3 regions of the Providencia rettgeri genome follow, and region 1 is predicted to be linked to each of the others. Evidence: predicted binding sites of a transcription regulator. Region 1 holds the regulator's gene; each other region holds the start of a gene.
The links. Region 1 encodes PurR, which represses purine synthesis genes. Its sites were predicted from a motif close to CANGCAAACGTTTGCNTG; they were not measured.

Region 1 (5,061 bases):
ATAATCGTCCTATTCTTTGTTTTCATTGCATTTTTTATGATTAAAGATCAGGTTCAACCCGACATAACCCCCCTTTTTTTTAAGGCTTATATCTACCTGCTTGCAGCTATCACCTTTTTTAATGTCATTTTTTTAATAAGAACCTTCATTGGCTGGAACTAGAGGCTGTTTATCTTTACTGCTGATTCTCACCGCTAAAAAGGTCAAAAAACAGCTAAATGTATTCATCGTGCTGACTGACGACTATTTAAATAAAATATTGAGCCTAAACGCTGCCCTACGGGTTCGATTAAAACACGTTTCACTTATTTGATGCTGCCTTGAGAGGCTCCTGCCCGGCTCACTCGGCGGCGAACTTCGTGCCTTGCCTAACTGGCATTAATTAGAATAAAAATTGACCAACAAAGATCAATCCCCCTTACTAATACGATTACATTTACCCTTTATAGGGTTAATCGTGTTACTATTAATATATTAAGGATCATACAGGCCATTTGGCAAAAAACTGTAGATAAACAATGAAGCACAATATTTCGCTCACTTTACGAGCAAACACCCGTATGTTTTGATACAAAAGCAATCAAGGAGTACATCATGTCATTTGAACTTCCCGCTCTACCGTATGCAAAAGATGCTTTAGAACCTTATATTTCATCTGAAACTTTAGAATACCACTATGGTAAGCACCACAATACCTACGTTGTTAACTTAAACAACTTAATCAAAGGGACTAACTTTGAAGGTAAATCTTTAGAAGAAATTATTAAAACGTCTGACGCTGGTGTGTTTAATAACGCAGCTCAAGTATGGAACCACACTTTCTATTGGAACTGCTTAGCACCAAATGCCGGTGGTGAGCCAACCGGTAAAGTTGCAGATGCTATCAATAAAGCCTTTGGTTCTTTTGCGGAGTTTAAAGCGCAGTTTACCGACGCAGCAACCAAAAACTTTGGTGCTGGCTGGACTTGGTTAGTTAAAAAAACCGATGGTAGTTTAGCTATCGTTAATACGTCTAACGCAGCAACACCAATTTCTGGTGATGATAAACCTGTGTTAACTGTTGATATTTGGGAGCACGCTTATTACATCGATTATCGTAATGCGCGCCCTAAATACTTAGAAAATTTCTGGGCACTGGTAAACTGGAAATTCGTAGAAGAAAACTTAGCATAATATTAATACGTTTTCTAAATAGAGTAAGGGCGAGTGAATACTCGCCCTCAGACTGCTGACAAACATAACATGTTTGGCGGCAGGTTGGATAGGTTTTGAAAATAAACAAGGAAAATCAATATATTGATTTTCACCTGATAACACAAAGTGGGAAAAACCACGCTTTTATCCCACTTTGTCAACAACATAAGGGCGAGTGAATACTCGCCCTTATGCAATTCATCCGATGAAGATGAAACTATAACTAGAAGATATGTGCACCAATAAAGATAATCATCACCAGTGTACCCAGTGCAGCTAGAATTCCATACTTAAAATCTGTATCCATGAGTTCCTCTCATCCTAACAAAATTGAGCCAATAATAACCGTACAAACAGTAAGGCTATTAAGTATACACATCCAAAAAAGCAAAACCAGTGTCTATATCACATGTTATAACATCAATTATTTCTTTCGTTTTTGCGCTAGATCAGACAAAATCGACAACAAATCGCTAAATTATTGCCAGCAAAGGATCTATGCATCAATATGCAGGTAATTTTTTAACTAGAATTCTTAGAGAGACCTATAGTTGGTCAGGAGTTTTATTCCCCCATGGCAACGATTAAAGATGTGGCAAAACGCGCTGGCGTCTCCACCACGACCGTATCCCATGTTATTAATAAAACGCGCTTTGTGGCTGATGACACTAAAGCGGCAGTTTGGGCTGCAATCAAAGCGCTCAATTATTCACCTAGTGCGGTTGCCCGTAGTTTAAAAGTAAATCACACCAAATCGATTGGTTTGCTGGCAACATCCAGCGAGGCACCTTATTTTGCTGAGGTTATTGAGTCCGTTGAAAATAGCTGCTATGAAAAAGGCTACACACTGATCCTCTGTAACTCTCACAATAATTTAGGTAAACAAAAAGCCTACTTACAGATGTTGGCACAAAAACGTGTCGATGGCCTATTGGTGATGTGTTCCGAATATCCAGACACACTCATTGGCATGCTTGAAGATTACCGCAATATTCCTATGGTTGTGATGGATTGGGGAACATCCCGAGGGGATTTCACTGATAGCATCATTGATAACTCCTTCCACGGTGGTTACCTCGCAGGACGTTATCTGATTGATAGAGGTCATCGTGATATTGGCGTGATCCCAGGTTCCCTTGAGCGAAATACAGGGATCGGCCGTTTAACTGGTTTCCAAAAAGCCATGGAAGAAGCTAAAATTACCTTAAAGAAAGAGTGGATTGTCCAAGGGGATTTTGAGCCTGAGTCAGGTTATAAAGCGATGATGCAGATTTTAAGCCACAAACAGCGCCCTACCGCCGTTTTTTGTGGTGGTGATATTATGGCTATGGGCGCAATTTGTGCTGCTGATGAAATGGGCTTACGTGTTCCACAAGATATATCAATCATTGGCTACGACAATGTACGAAATGCGCGTTATTTCACCCCTGCATTGACAACAATCCACCAGCCTAAAGAACGTTTGGGGCAAATGGCGTTCGCAATGTTACTAGACCGCATCGTGAATAAACGCGAAGACGCTCAAACTATCGAAGTTCATCCTCGCCTTGTTGAGCGCCGTTCGGTCGCTGATGGGCCATTTATCGACTATCGTCGCTAATTGAGGTTGTTGACAAAGTGGGATAAAAACACGGTTTTTCCCACTTTGTATTATTAGGTGAAAATCAACACATTAACTTGCAAAACCAATCTAACCTATCGCCAAACAGCTTGTGTTTATCCACGTCTGAATAATCGACCATCGTCGATTGCGAAGCTTAAATGGATAACCATTCCGCATTGAGTGTTTCACTATCACCAAGATAATCCAATAACCAACTTAGCGCGGGAGAGGTGTTTTTTTCTACCCACGTTAAACAGCATGGACTTGATGGAAATGGCTGCGCCAATGTCAACTCCACCAATTTACCTTCTGCACATAGAGGCGCAGCCCGATGCTCGGGCACCATACCCACACAAAGTCCATTCGCTAAACACGCCAACCCATTTTCCCAATAGGGAACCACTAAACGTCGTTGGTTATCTAACGCCCAAGTATCACGTTTGGGTAAGCTACGGGAAGTATCTTCTAAGCAGAGGCTTGGGTACTCTCGCATTTGATCATCCGTCAAATTATGGCCTATTTTTGCTAAAGGATGATCTGGGCTTGCAACACACATCCATGACATAAACCCCATATCACGAAAGCTGTATCGCTCGCCAATCGGTGAAGCGCGGGTTGCCCCAATAGCGACATCTACCCGCCCATCGGCTAATGCATCCCAAACACCATTAAACACCTCGGAATGTATATACAATTCGATATCAGGAAAGTGTCGATAAAAATCGAGAATAAGTTGCTCAGTCCGCTGTGGCTTAACAATACAGTCAACCGCAATGCTAAACTGCCCTCGCCAACCATTCGCCGCTTGCTGGCATTGATGACGTGTCTGTGTCATTTTTTTGATAACAGAACGGCTTTCTTTAATAAAAATAAGTCCAGCCTCGGTTAAGACGACATCTCGATGCCGACGCTCAAACAAGGGAACCGCTAACCATTCTTCAACTTGTTTAACCGTATAGCTGATTGCTGAAGGCACGCGGTGCAACTCATCTGCGGCACCACTAAAACTCCCCGTCCGAGCAACCGCATCAATCACTTCTAGTGCATGAGCTGACCACATAGTATCTCCTTTCAAATATTTTGATAGCAAGATCCAAATATTACCGTTTCACAATACAAAAAAATAGCCTATACAATGGCGTCACCGTTAACATTTTTTTAATATCAAATAAGTAAATAATTATGACGACTGTGAAAAAAAACTCCCCTGGGTTTATGATTTACCTTGCCGGATTAAGTATGTTGGGGTTTTTAGCCATTGATATGTACCTGCCTGCTTTTGGTGCAATGCAAACCTCTTTGCACACAACAGAAGGGGCTATCAGTGCTTCTCTCAGTATCTTTTTAGCGGGCTTTGCATTTGCTCAACTTCTTTGGGGACCGCTTTCAGATAAATTGGGCCGCAAACCCGTATTAATTGTTGGCCTAACTCTCTTTATTGTGAGCAGTTTAGCTATCTTTTGGGTCACAACAGCGACACAATTGTTAACTTTGCGTTTTTTACAAGCTGTTGGCGTATGCTCCGCTGCCGTTTTATGGCAAGCTCTTGTAATTGACCGTTATGATGAAGCTAACACGCAAAAAGTTTTCGCCTCAATTATGCCATTGGTCGCGCTCTCTCCTGCTCTTGCCCCTTTATTAGGCGCATGGGTGCTTGAGCACCAAACTTGGGAAGTTATCTTTTTAATTTTAATGGCTGTCGGCGTTTTATTACTGCTACCGACATGTTTCCTCAAAAATGTTTCTGTTAAAAAACACGAAGATGATAGCCAGCCTCAAACCAAAATCTCATTTGCTAAATTGCTCAGTTCCCCTATTTTCAGTGGTAACGTGTTAATTTATGCTTCTTGCAGTGCTGGTTTTTTTGCTTGGTTAACAGGCTCACCTTTTATTCTACGCAATATGGGCTTTAACCCTGCGGATATTGGATTGAGCTATATTCCTCAAACGCTCGCATTCATCGTGGGTGGTTATGGTTGCCGTCTTGTTTTAGCCAAAATACGTGCTGAAACCTTGTTCCCTCTGCTATTAATTGGCTATGGGGTCAGCATGTCTCTCTTATTCGTCATGGCAATTTATACCACACCGTCATTAACCATGATTTTAATTCCATTTTGCTTTATGGCGGCCATGAACGGCGCATCATATCCGATAGCAGTTTCAAAAGCCTTAAACGCATTCCCAACTGCAAGTGGTAAAGCGGCAGCCTTACAAAATGCCTTACAACTCGGGTTATGCTTCTTAGCAAGTTTATTGGTTTCTGC
Region 2 (5,061 bases), 920 kb from region 1:
TTTGTTGATTTGTGAAGACATTTGGTATGACGAACCTGTAGATGCGGTAAAAGGTGCTGGGGCTGAGTTATTATTAACTATCAATGCATCTCCGTATGATATTCATAAAGAACATATGCGTAGCGACTTACTGGTTGATCATTGCCAACGTACACATATGCCTATTGTTTACCTTAACCAAGTCGGTGGGCAAGATGAATTAGTCTTTGATGGTGGCTCTAAAGTTATTGCGAATAAAGGCAAGCAAACTTACAAATTAGCTGAATTTAAAGAGCAGGTTGTTACGGTACAATTTGATGAGCTGGCGTTGGTCACTGAAGGTGGGGTGTTTATTGAAAATGACCCCGTTGCACAGGTATACCAAGCCTTAGTGATGTCGACGCGTGATTATATCAATAAAAATGGTTTCAATGGCGCTATCTTAGGGTTATCTGGTGGGATTGATTCAGGCTTAACGGTGGCAATTGCAGTCGACGCGATTGGTAAAGAGCGAGTGCAAGCCGTTATGATGCCGTTTCGTTATACATCAGAAATGAGCATTCATGATGCCAAAGAACAGGCCGAACTATTAGGTGTGGAATTTGATATTGTCTCCATTGAACCGATGTTTGATTCATTCATGGCGCAATTAAGCCCTATGTTTGAAGGTACTGCGGTTGATACTACTGAAGAAAACTTACAAGCGCGCTGCCGTGCTGTTATCCTAATGGCGATGTCTAACAAGCGCCGCCGTTTAGTCCTAACAACCAGCAATAAGAGTGAATCCGCAGTGGGTTACTCAACCCTGTATGGTGATATGGCAGGTGGCTTTGATGTATTAAAAGACGTGCCAAAAACACTGGTTTTCGAATTAGCAAAATACCGTAATACGCTTTCGCCAGCTATCCCACAGCGTGTGATTGATAGGCCACCATCAGCGGAGCTTGCGCCAGGTCAGCTAGACCAAGATAGCTTGCCACCTTACGATATTTTAGATGCGATCTTAGAAGGCTATGTTGAAAAAGATTTATCGGTTAATGACCTTATCAAGTTAGGTTTTGATAAAGACGTTGTCCGCAAAGTGGTGCGTTTGGTGGATCTTAACGAATATAAACGCCGACAAGCACCTGTTGGGCCGCGTATTACTATGCGGAATTTTGGTAAAGATCGCCGTTATCCGATCACCTCAGGTTTTGGCCGCAAAAACTGGTCATAACAGGAACTATTTATGAAAAAAATTGATGCAATTATAAAGCCATTTAAACTTGATGATGTTCGTGAAGCGCTTGCGGAAGTTGGGATCACTGGGATGACTGTCACTGAGGTGAAAGGGTTTGGTCGCCAAAAAGGGCATACCGAACTGTACCGCGGTGCAGAATATATGGTCGACTTTTTACCGAAAGTAAAAATTGAAATTGTAGTGCCTGACGATATTGTGGAAAACTGCGTTGAAACCATTATGCAAACGGCACAGACAGGTAAAATCGGTGATGGCAAAATCTTTGTTTACGATGTCGCTCGTGTTATCCGTATCCGTACTGGTGAGCAAGACGAAGAAGCAATTTAACTCATTGAGTGAAAAGGCGGTAACGGAAGATACACAGGAATGGGATTAGAACAGTGTATCTTATTATGCGAGTCCGCTACCGCTAAATTGCGAGAATATCAAATACACCACCATTAAAGCAGTTTCTTTTTACTGATACGTTTTTGGAAATGCGCTTCTTATGGGAAGCGCATTTTTTAGCTATTAGTTGAGTGTCAGCACTTTATGAGGACCAAAACACTCATAATGAATTGCATTTTCATTAATCCCCATTGAAATTAATTGTTGGCCAATATGCTGCATGAAGCCAACTGGGCCACAGAAATAGAACTGCATATTCGGCTGGTCAATCCATTCGCGCACTTTTTGTAAATCCATCAATCCTTCATATTGATAATCAAATCCAAGACGGTCGCTGTCACGCGGCTGATTAAACCAAATTGCACAATGCCCTGCTTTTTGTTGTGCCATCAATTGTTGGATTTCGTGGCGAAATGCATGAACTGCACCATTTTCCGCGGCATGTAGCCAATTGATGGTTGCATCATGACCTTGCTGTGTGAGGTGATTTAGCATACTTAACATAGGGGTTAGACCAACACCTGCTGAAATCAACGTTACTGGCGTTTGATTATCGACATCAATAAAGAAGTCGCCACATGGTGGTGCTAAATAAACACTGTCCCCTTCATTGATCTGTTGGTGTAAGAAATTCGACACTGCACCTTGGTCTTCGCGTTTCACTGCAATACGGTAACTTTGCCCATTCGGTGCTGTCGTTAGAGAGTATTGGCGAATTTCTTGGTTAGCAAACCCTTTATGATTGATATAAATCGTAATGTATTGACCTGGACGGTAGTGAGCCACGGGTTCTCCATCAACAGGGACGAACTCAAAACTGGTGATAACATCACTTTGCTGTTGTTTTTGCTTCAGTTTAAATTCGCGTAAACCTGCCCAGCCCCCTATTTTATCTGCATTTTCTTGGTAGATTGAAGCTTCACGATCAATAAAAATGTTAGCTAACACTCCGTAAGCTTTGCCCCAAGCATCAAGCACTTCTTGGCCAGGATTGAGCAATTCATCAATGGCCGCCAGTAAATTTTCACCGACGATTGGGTAATGTTCAGGTTTAATATTCAAACTAGCGTGTTTTTGGGCGATTTTTTCAACGGCAGAAATTAATGCTTCTGGGGTTTCGATATGTACCGCATAGGCGCAAATTGCGTTAAACAATGCTTCGCGTTGCGCGCCATTAGCTTGGTGAGTCATATTAAAAATATCTTTTAATTCAGGATGTTGTTTAAACATTCTGTCATAAAAATGTGCAGTGAGTTTTGGCCCAGTCGCGGCGATAGCTGGAATGGTTGATTTAACAATCGCGATGGTTTGGCTGTCTAACATACAGGTGCTCCTGAATTAATTTCATGTTCTCAGTTGGGAAGCATTCTTGAGTTTTCGTTGAGCTATCAAAAAATAAAATACTTATTTTTCATTGTAATAGCTAAATTTAACTGTGAAAAAAGCCACTTTTTTTGAGAGACATAACGCTTATTTATAAACATGTATTTTAAATACAACTTATAATATTTAAGGGTATATGTAAAGACGTAAACAGATAAAATAGGGCAAAAGTAGGCACATAATGAGAAGGGGCTCGCAATAGCAGATATTCCTACGTCAAAATTTGATATATGAGCTATTTTATAATGAGGTGAAGTGATGATAATAAGGTGAAAAAAAATAATGCAATCGTTTGCGTATATTTTTTGTTTAGGGCTATCTCAAGAGCGAAAAAGAGTTTACACTGTGTGCTATTGCGATGAATTGATTGTCAACCTATTGAATTGCTGAGGCAGGAGAAGTGAATGTTAAAGCGTGAAATGAATATTGCAGACTATGATCCACAATTATGGGAAGCAATGGAGCAAGAAGTACAACGTCAAGAAGAGCACATTGAATTAATTGCTTCTGAAAACTATACCAGTCCACGAGTCATGCAGGCTCAAGGTTCTCAGCTAACCAATAAATATGCAGAAGGGTACCCGGGCAAACGCTATTACGGCGGTTGTGAGTATGTTGATGTGGTTGAACAATTAGCGATTGACCGTGCAAAAGAATTATTCGGTGCAGACTACGCAAACGTGCAGCCACATTCAGGTTCACAAGCGAATGCGGCAGTTTACATGGCGCTGTTACAACCAGGTGACACAGTATTGGGGATGAACTTAGCTCATGGTGGTCACTTAACTCACGGCTCCCCAGTCAACTTCTCAGGTAAATTGTACAATATCGTTCCTTACGGAATCGATGAAAGCGGCAAAATTGACTACGACGATATCAAAGCGCAAGCTGAAAAACATAAACCCAAAATGATTATCGGTGGTTTCTCAGCATACTCAGGCGTGGTTGATTGGGCTAAAATGCGTGAAATCGCAGATAGCATCAATGCTTACTTATTTGTAGATATGGCGCATGTGGCAGGTCTGATTGCAGCCGGTGTTTATCCAAACCCAGTTCCACACGCTCACGTTGTGACAACAACGACGCACAAAACGTTAGCGGGTCCACGCGGTGGTTTGATCCTCGCGAAAGGGGGGGATGAAGAGCTGTACAAAAAAATCAACTCTGCGGTATTCCCAGGCTCCCAAGGTGGTCCTTTAATGCATGTGATTGCAGGTAAAGCGGTAGCCCTGAAAGAAGCTATGGAACCTGAGTTCAAAGTGTACCAACAACAAGTTGCGAAAAATGCGAAAGCAATGGTGGAAGTTTTCCAACAACGTGGCTATAAAGTTGTTTCTGGTGGCACTGAAAACCACTTATTCTTAGTTGATCTAGTTGACAAAGATATCACAGGTAAAGACGCTGATGCTGCGCTGGGTCGTGCTAATATCACGGTGAACAAAAACAGCGTACCAAACGATCCGAAGAGCCCATTTGTGACTTCAGGGGTTCGCATCGGTTCTCCTGCGATCACTCGTCGCGGTTTTAAAGAAGCTGAAGCACGCGAGCTAGCTGGCTGGATGTGTGATATTCTAGACAACCTCAATGACGAAGCGACCATTGAGAGCGTGAAACAAAAAGTATTAGCAATCTGCAAAAAATACCCAGTTTACGCATAATATAACCAGGTTTAGTTACCTAAACCCGCTTCTACTGTTAAGTATAAGCGGGTTTTTTGCATTGAAAAAAAGGGAGGAATGATGGTCATTCCATCAACGCGCTGGCTAGCAATTGATTATTTTACCTACTTTTTTGCATACAGTATTTTCTTACCATTTTGGTCTGTTTGGCTACAAGGTGAGGGTATTGATGCTGAAATGATAGGCGTTTTGCTTGGGGTTGGTTTAGCGGCTCGTTTTTTGGGGGCGATGTTTATCACACCATTAGTTAAAGAGCCTTCTAAGTTAATCACCGCAATACGGTTATTGGCAGCTTCTTCTTTAATTTTTTCAATTGCTTTTTCCTTTGGCTCCCACTGGGCATGGCTACTCTTTGTGATGATGGGTTTTAACTTATTTTTCGCGCCTATGGTT
Region 3 (5,061 bases), 1.3 Mb from region 1:
AACTGTACCCGATGCTTGAAGGGGCAATTTGGCGCGATGAAATACAAGATTATGAAAATGTGGATGGCAAACGTGCTGCTCGCATTCTTGAATTTGATGTGAAAAAGCAAGATTGGACGGGTAGAAGCTGGTTATATCTTTTTGAAGATAACCAGAATGCGATTGGTGATTTTAATTTAATTGATGATACTCACGGGCTCATTATTGAGCGTGACAACGGGGAAGGGACTTCAGACAAAGCCTGTGCTGTGGGCAGCACAAATACCGAAAATTGCTTTAGTCATCTTGCGAAGTTTAAACGCGTTTATCGCATTGAATTTTCAGATAAAAATGTTGGTGGGATGGTTGATAAACAAGCCTATATTGATTTGATGAATATTAAAGACCCGAATAATCAAGCAAGGAAGGCACTGAATGAGGGGGTGTTTACCTTCCCATTCTTCACAATTGAAAATGTGGATGTGGTTGATGATGAACATATTATCGTGGGGAACGATAATAACTTTCCATTCTCATCGAGCCGCGAGCCGAACCAAGCTGATGATAATGAATTTATTTTGTTGAAAGTGCCTGAATTGTTAAAGCCTTGATTGACTTTGTGCCACCCGAATGCCCCTTGTGGTGGCACAATATGAAACGCATGTTGTGATCCAATATCTGGTTTTATGATTATTTTCCCTTGGTTTTTAGCTTTCCCGAGCCAGCACTCGGGATTTTTTATTGATTGTTTAAGGCAGGTGGTTTCATCATTAAGGTTAAACCAAGGATCACCACAACAGGGGTAGCAATAATCAAAAATGCAGGGGTAAAGCTACCTGTGTAGTCTTTGATCCCCCCGGCAATAAATGGTGCTAAGCAAGCAATAGTTGAAATTAAATTAACGACAGAAAATAACTCTAAATATGGACCACGACCAAAGTAGTTTGACAACAAAACACTGGATGCCAAAAACGTCATGCCGTAACCGACCCCTACGCACAAAACAAACAAAATCAACCAAACCCATGACGTTGCGATACTGAGGAAGATCACTCCAAGTACCATGATAATTAAGCTGCCAATCAGCAGTTTTTTCGGTTCCAGCCATTCCCCTGCGGCCCCACCAATAAATCGTGAAAATGCATTAACAAAAGCCATTGTGCTTAGTAATGAAACTGCGACTGTCATACCAAAGCCACGCTCTTCAATATGGGCAACAGCAAAGCTATTCACTGTGATCCCACACCATAAGAACGACGTATAAGTTGCAGCAATTAAATAAAATTGCCATGTTCGCAGAGCCCGACCAACTGTCCACACCTCAGCGGTGCGGTAAATCGGTTTACTTGCATCACTGATCTGCTTTTGCATTACTTTTTTGGCGTGCTCTTGCTCTTGCTTGCCTTCACGTAACATAAAAATGGTGATTAACGTAATAATGCTCAGATAAACTGCGCACAGTACCCAGTGCATACGCCACGACCCTAATTGGTTAGATGCGTAGAAATAAATCCAGGGACCAGCAACCCCGCCGAGCCCACCAATGGTGAAATACAAACCAAAGGCGAGAGATTGTTTTTCAAATAAGCGAGAAAGCACGTAAGTGCCTGGTACTGTAGCTAGTAAGGTAAAACCGATACCAATTAACGCTGTACCGAGGAAATAGGTGCTAATGGCGTTGGTGGAATATAGGTTATAGAACCCCGCAATAAACACCAAGGTACCCAACAATAATGTAGTTCGTACGCCAACTTTACGGATTAACAGTGAAGGAAGAAAACTGGCTAAGCCGCAGGTTAAACCTAATAAGGTAAAACCGAACCCTGCTTCACTCCAGCTCCACTTCAGCTCGCTGATCATTTCTGGTAAAACCACGCCTAAAGAGGTGAAGGTTGTGGCGGTGGCTAAAAAATAGACTAATCCTAAGAGAATTAAAATACACCACTGATAAAACGGACTAAAATGCTGCGAGGACATAGTAACTCCAGTAATGCCGCACACCTTTAGTCAGGAGAGTTATCATCTAGATGACGGCGAAAATAGCAAAATGCCCGAAAATAAGTTCGGGCATCGATTAATGGCTATTTTCTCTATTTATTGATGAGAGTACCAGTCTAATTTTGCATTTGCCCACTCAATGCCACTTTTGTACTCATTTGGTAAAAGCGGTATTAATGCGCTAAGCGTGTTGCTTAACAAGTTACAATCACGGTGGGAGAGATTTAAATGACCCACTTTACGGGCTGGGCGCACTTCTTTTTCATACCAATGCAGATGAACCAGTGGCAAACTGAGCCAATCAATATTCACATCAGTACCAATTAGATTCACCATGACCGCAGGGCTGTCTACTTCTGGAGATGGCATTGGTAGATCCAAAATGGCACGCAGATGCAATTCAAATTGACTAATTGAGGCACCATTTTGTGTCCAGTGTCCGCTATTATGCACACGCGGTGCAATTTCATTGATCAGCAGTTTATTGCCTACAACAAAACACTCCATCGCCATAACACCAATATAACCGAGCTGATCCATGACTGCGCTTAACATAGCTTGGGCTTGTGCTTGTTGAGGATTGGTGGACTTTGGAAAAGCAACGCTAGTGCGCAAAATCCCCTCTTGGTGTAGGTTGTGCGTAATCGGGTAAAAAACCGAGTCCCCCGCAGCATTACGTGCACCAATAACGGACACTTCGCCATCAAAAGGGATCCCTTGCTCAACAATGCATTCACCATAGATTTCAGCAGGCAGATTGATTTCATCACCCGGGCGTACACGCCATTGCCCACGCCCGTCATAGCCGCCAATTCTGCGTTTGACGATCAAAAAATCACCAAACTTAGCAAACAATTCGGGCCACTGATCAGGGGAGTCGAGTCGAGCCCACGGGGCAGTTGCTAAGTTTAAGCTATCAAATAGGCTTTTTTGTGGAAATCGGTCAGCTAAACGCGGGAAAATATCTCGGTTGATAAACGCATTGTGGCGGGCTAATTCTTTGGTTAATGGTGTTTCAGGCCAGCGCTCGATTTCAGCAGTAATAACACTTTGCTGATAAGGAACGGCTTCAGGCTCTGCGTCCAGTCCGACAGGGAACACAGCGATACCTAAAGGTTCCCCTGCTTGGCGCAGCATACGGCCAAGTTGGCCATTACCCAGTACGCAAACGGGTTTCATTATGCATCCCTCGGGTCTGGGTTATTAAGTACATCATTGGTTTGTGCTTCGCGCCATATGGATAAACGGTTAAAAATGTTTGAGTCGCTGATGGCTAATACTTGTGCAGCTAACAATGCCGCATTCGCCGCCCCCGCTTTGCCAATAGCAAGTGTGCCGACAGGGATCCCTTTTGGCATCTGGACGATAGAATATAAACTATCAACCCCACTGAGTGCGGCGCTTTGTACAGGAACACCAAAAACAGGCACTAATGTTTTAGCGGCGAGCATACCCGGTAGGTGAGCAGCCCCACCTGCTCCTGCAATAATCACATCAAAGCCTCTTTCTTTGGCGGTTTCTGCAAAAGAAAACAGTTTATCAGGTGTACGGTGTGCAGAGACAATTTCGACGTGAAAAGGGATCTGGAGCTCGGTTAATACATCAGCAGCGTGCTGCATGGTCGTCCAATCACTTTTTGAACCCATAACAATGGCGATTTTTGCCGCAGATTGAGCAGAAGCTTGGGCAGTCATTGAGTGCTTTCCTGTATTGAAAAAAAACGTCACCCGAAGGTGGAGAATTGAATTGTGCCGATCATATCACGACAAAGCAGCAAGGAAAACGTTTGCGTGATTAATTAGTAAGCAAACAGACATGCTAACAACCAACAACTTACGTCACTGTTATTCGAAAGGGAAAAAAATTAACTCGATACCTTGTTCATTGATAACAAAGGCGGAACCTTCATGGTGCCATGCACCCAATACGCCACGAAAATGCACTTTACCACCAATGTTGATTTCGTGAATGGCAGGGCGGTGGGTATGACCATGGATCATCCATTGCGCTTGATATTTTTTTAATGCATTAACCACCGCTTGCGGATTAACATCCATAATGGATTCGGCTTTCATGCTACTGGCATACTGGCTATTTTTACGCATTTTTTGCGCTATCCGACGGCGAATAAAGAGAGGAAGTGTGAGAAATAGGCGTTGGATCCAAGGGGTATGGACTTTTTTACGGTAGTTTTGATAGGCCATGTCGTCGGTGCATAGAGTATCACCGTGTAGAATCAAAATGCGCTTATCATAAATATCGAGAACAGTTTCTTGCGGTAAAATCGTCATGCCACATTGCTTGGCATAGTGTTTGCCAATTAAAAAATCACGGTTACCATGAATAAAATAGCAAGGAATGCCCTTTTCTGTGAGCTGTTTCAATACATTGGCAACACGTTGATGAAGGGGATTATCATCGTCATCGCCCACCCAGTAATTGAAGAAATCACCGAGAATATACAGGCTGTCTGCGTGAATAGCTTGTTGTTGAATAAAATTGATAAAACCGGCGGTGATCGCCGGTTCATCTTCACTCAAATGCAGATCTGCAATGATGTAAGTGGACATAAGATCAGGATTACTCGCTGACAGTCACTTTTTCGATCACAACATCTTCACGAGGAACGTCTTGGTGGAAACCGCTACGACCAGTTGGAACGCCTTTAATTTTATCAACCACGTCCATACCTTCAACCACTTCAGCAAATACACAGTAACCCCAGCCGTCTGGGCGCTCTGAACGGAAGTTTAAGAAGTCATTGTCAACAACGTTGATAAAGAATTGTGCAGTAGCAGAGTGCGGATCGTTAGTACGAGCCATTGCCAGCGTACCACGGGTGTTTTTTACACCGTTGTTTGCTTCGTTTTTAATAGGCGCTTTCGTGTTTTTTTGTTCCATGCCCGGCTCAAAACCACCGCCTTGGATCATGAAACCGTTAATAACACGGTGGAAAATGGTATTATTGTAAAAACCTTCACGGCAGTATGTTAAAAAGTTTTCGACAGTGACTGGCGCTTTATCGTCAAATGTTTTGATAACAATGTCGCCGTGATTGGTATGAAATGTAACCATAATAGCTAT

Region 2: a site for PurR is predicted at 3,271-3,288, ahead of glyA (serine hydroxymethyltransferase). Genes of this name have one in related genera too.
Region 3: a site for PurR is predicted at 3,753-3,770, ahead of purE (5-(carboxyamino)imidazole ribonucleotide mutase). Genes of this name have one in related genera too.

Annotation. Positions count from the first base shown of each region.
Region 1 is NZ_CP163512.1:1,830,470-1,835,530, forward strand. It holds gene sodB (superoxide dismutase [Fe]) at 595-1,173, shown strand; gene purR (HTH-type transcriptional repressor PurR) at 1,769-2,794, shown strand; gene punR (DNA-binding transcriptional activator PunR) at 2,952-3,857, opposite strand; gene punC (purine nucleoside transporter PunC) at 3,980-5,061, shown strand, end outside.
Region 2 is NZ_CP163512.1:909,720-914,780, forward strand. It holds gene AB6N04_RS04125 (NAD+ synthase) at 1-1,195, shown strand, start outside; gene glnB (nitrogen regulatory protein P-II) at 1,208-1,546, shown strand; gene hmpA (NO-inducible flavohemoprotein) at 1,730-2,929, opposite strand; gene glyA (serine hydroxymethyltransferase) at 3,394-4,647, shown strand; gene AB6N04_RS04145 (3-phenylpropionate MFS transporter) at 4,729-5,061, shown strand, end outside.
Region 3 is NZ_CP163512.1:499,621-504,681, forward strand. It holds gene AB6N04_RS02220 (esterase-like activity of phytase family protein) at 1-590, shown strand, start outside; gene AB6N04_RS02225 (CynX/NimT family MFS transporter) at 718-1,956, opposite strand; gene purK (5-(carboxyamino)imidazole ribonucleotide synthase) at 2,074-3,156, opposite strand; gene purE (5-(carboxyamino)imidazole ribonucleotide mutase) at 3,156-3,671, opposite strand; gene lpxH (UDP-2,3-diacylglucosamine diphosphatase) at 3,822-4,547, opposite strand; gene ppiB (peptidylprolyl isomerase B) at 4,558-5,052, opposite strand.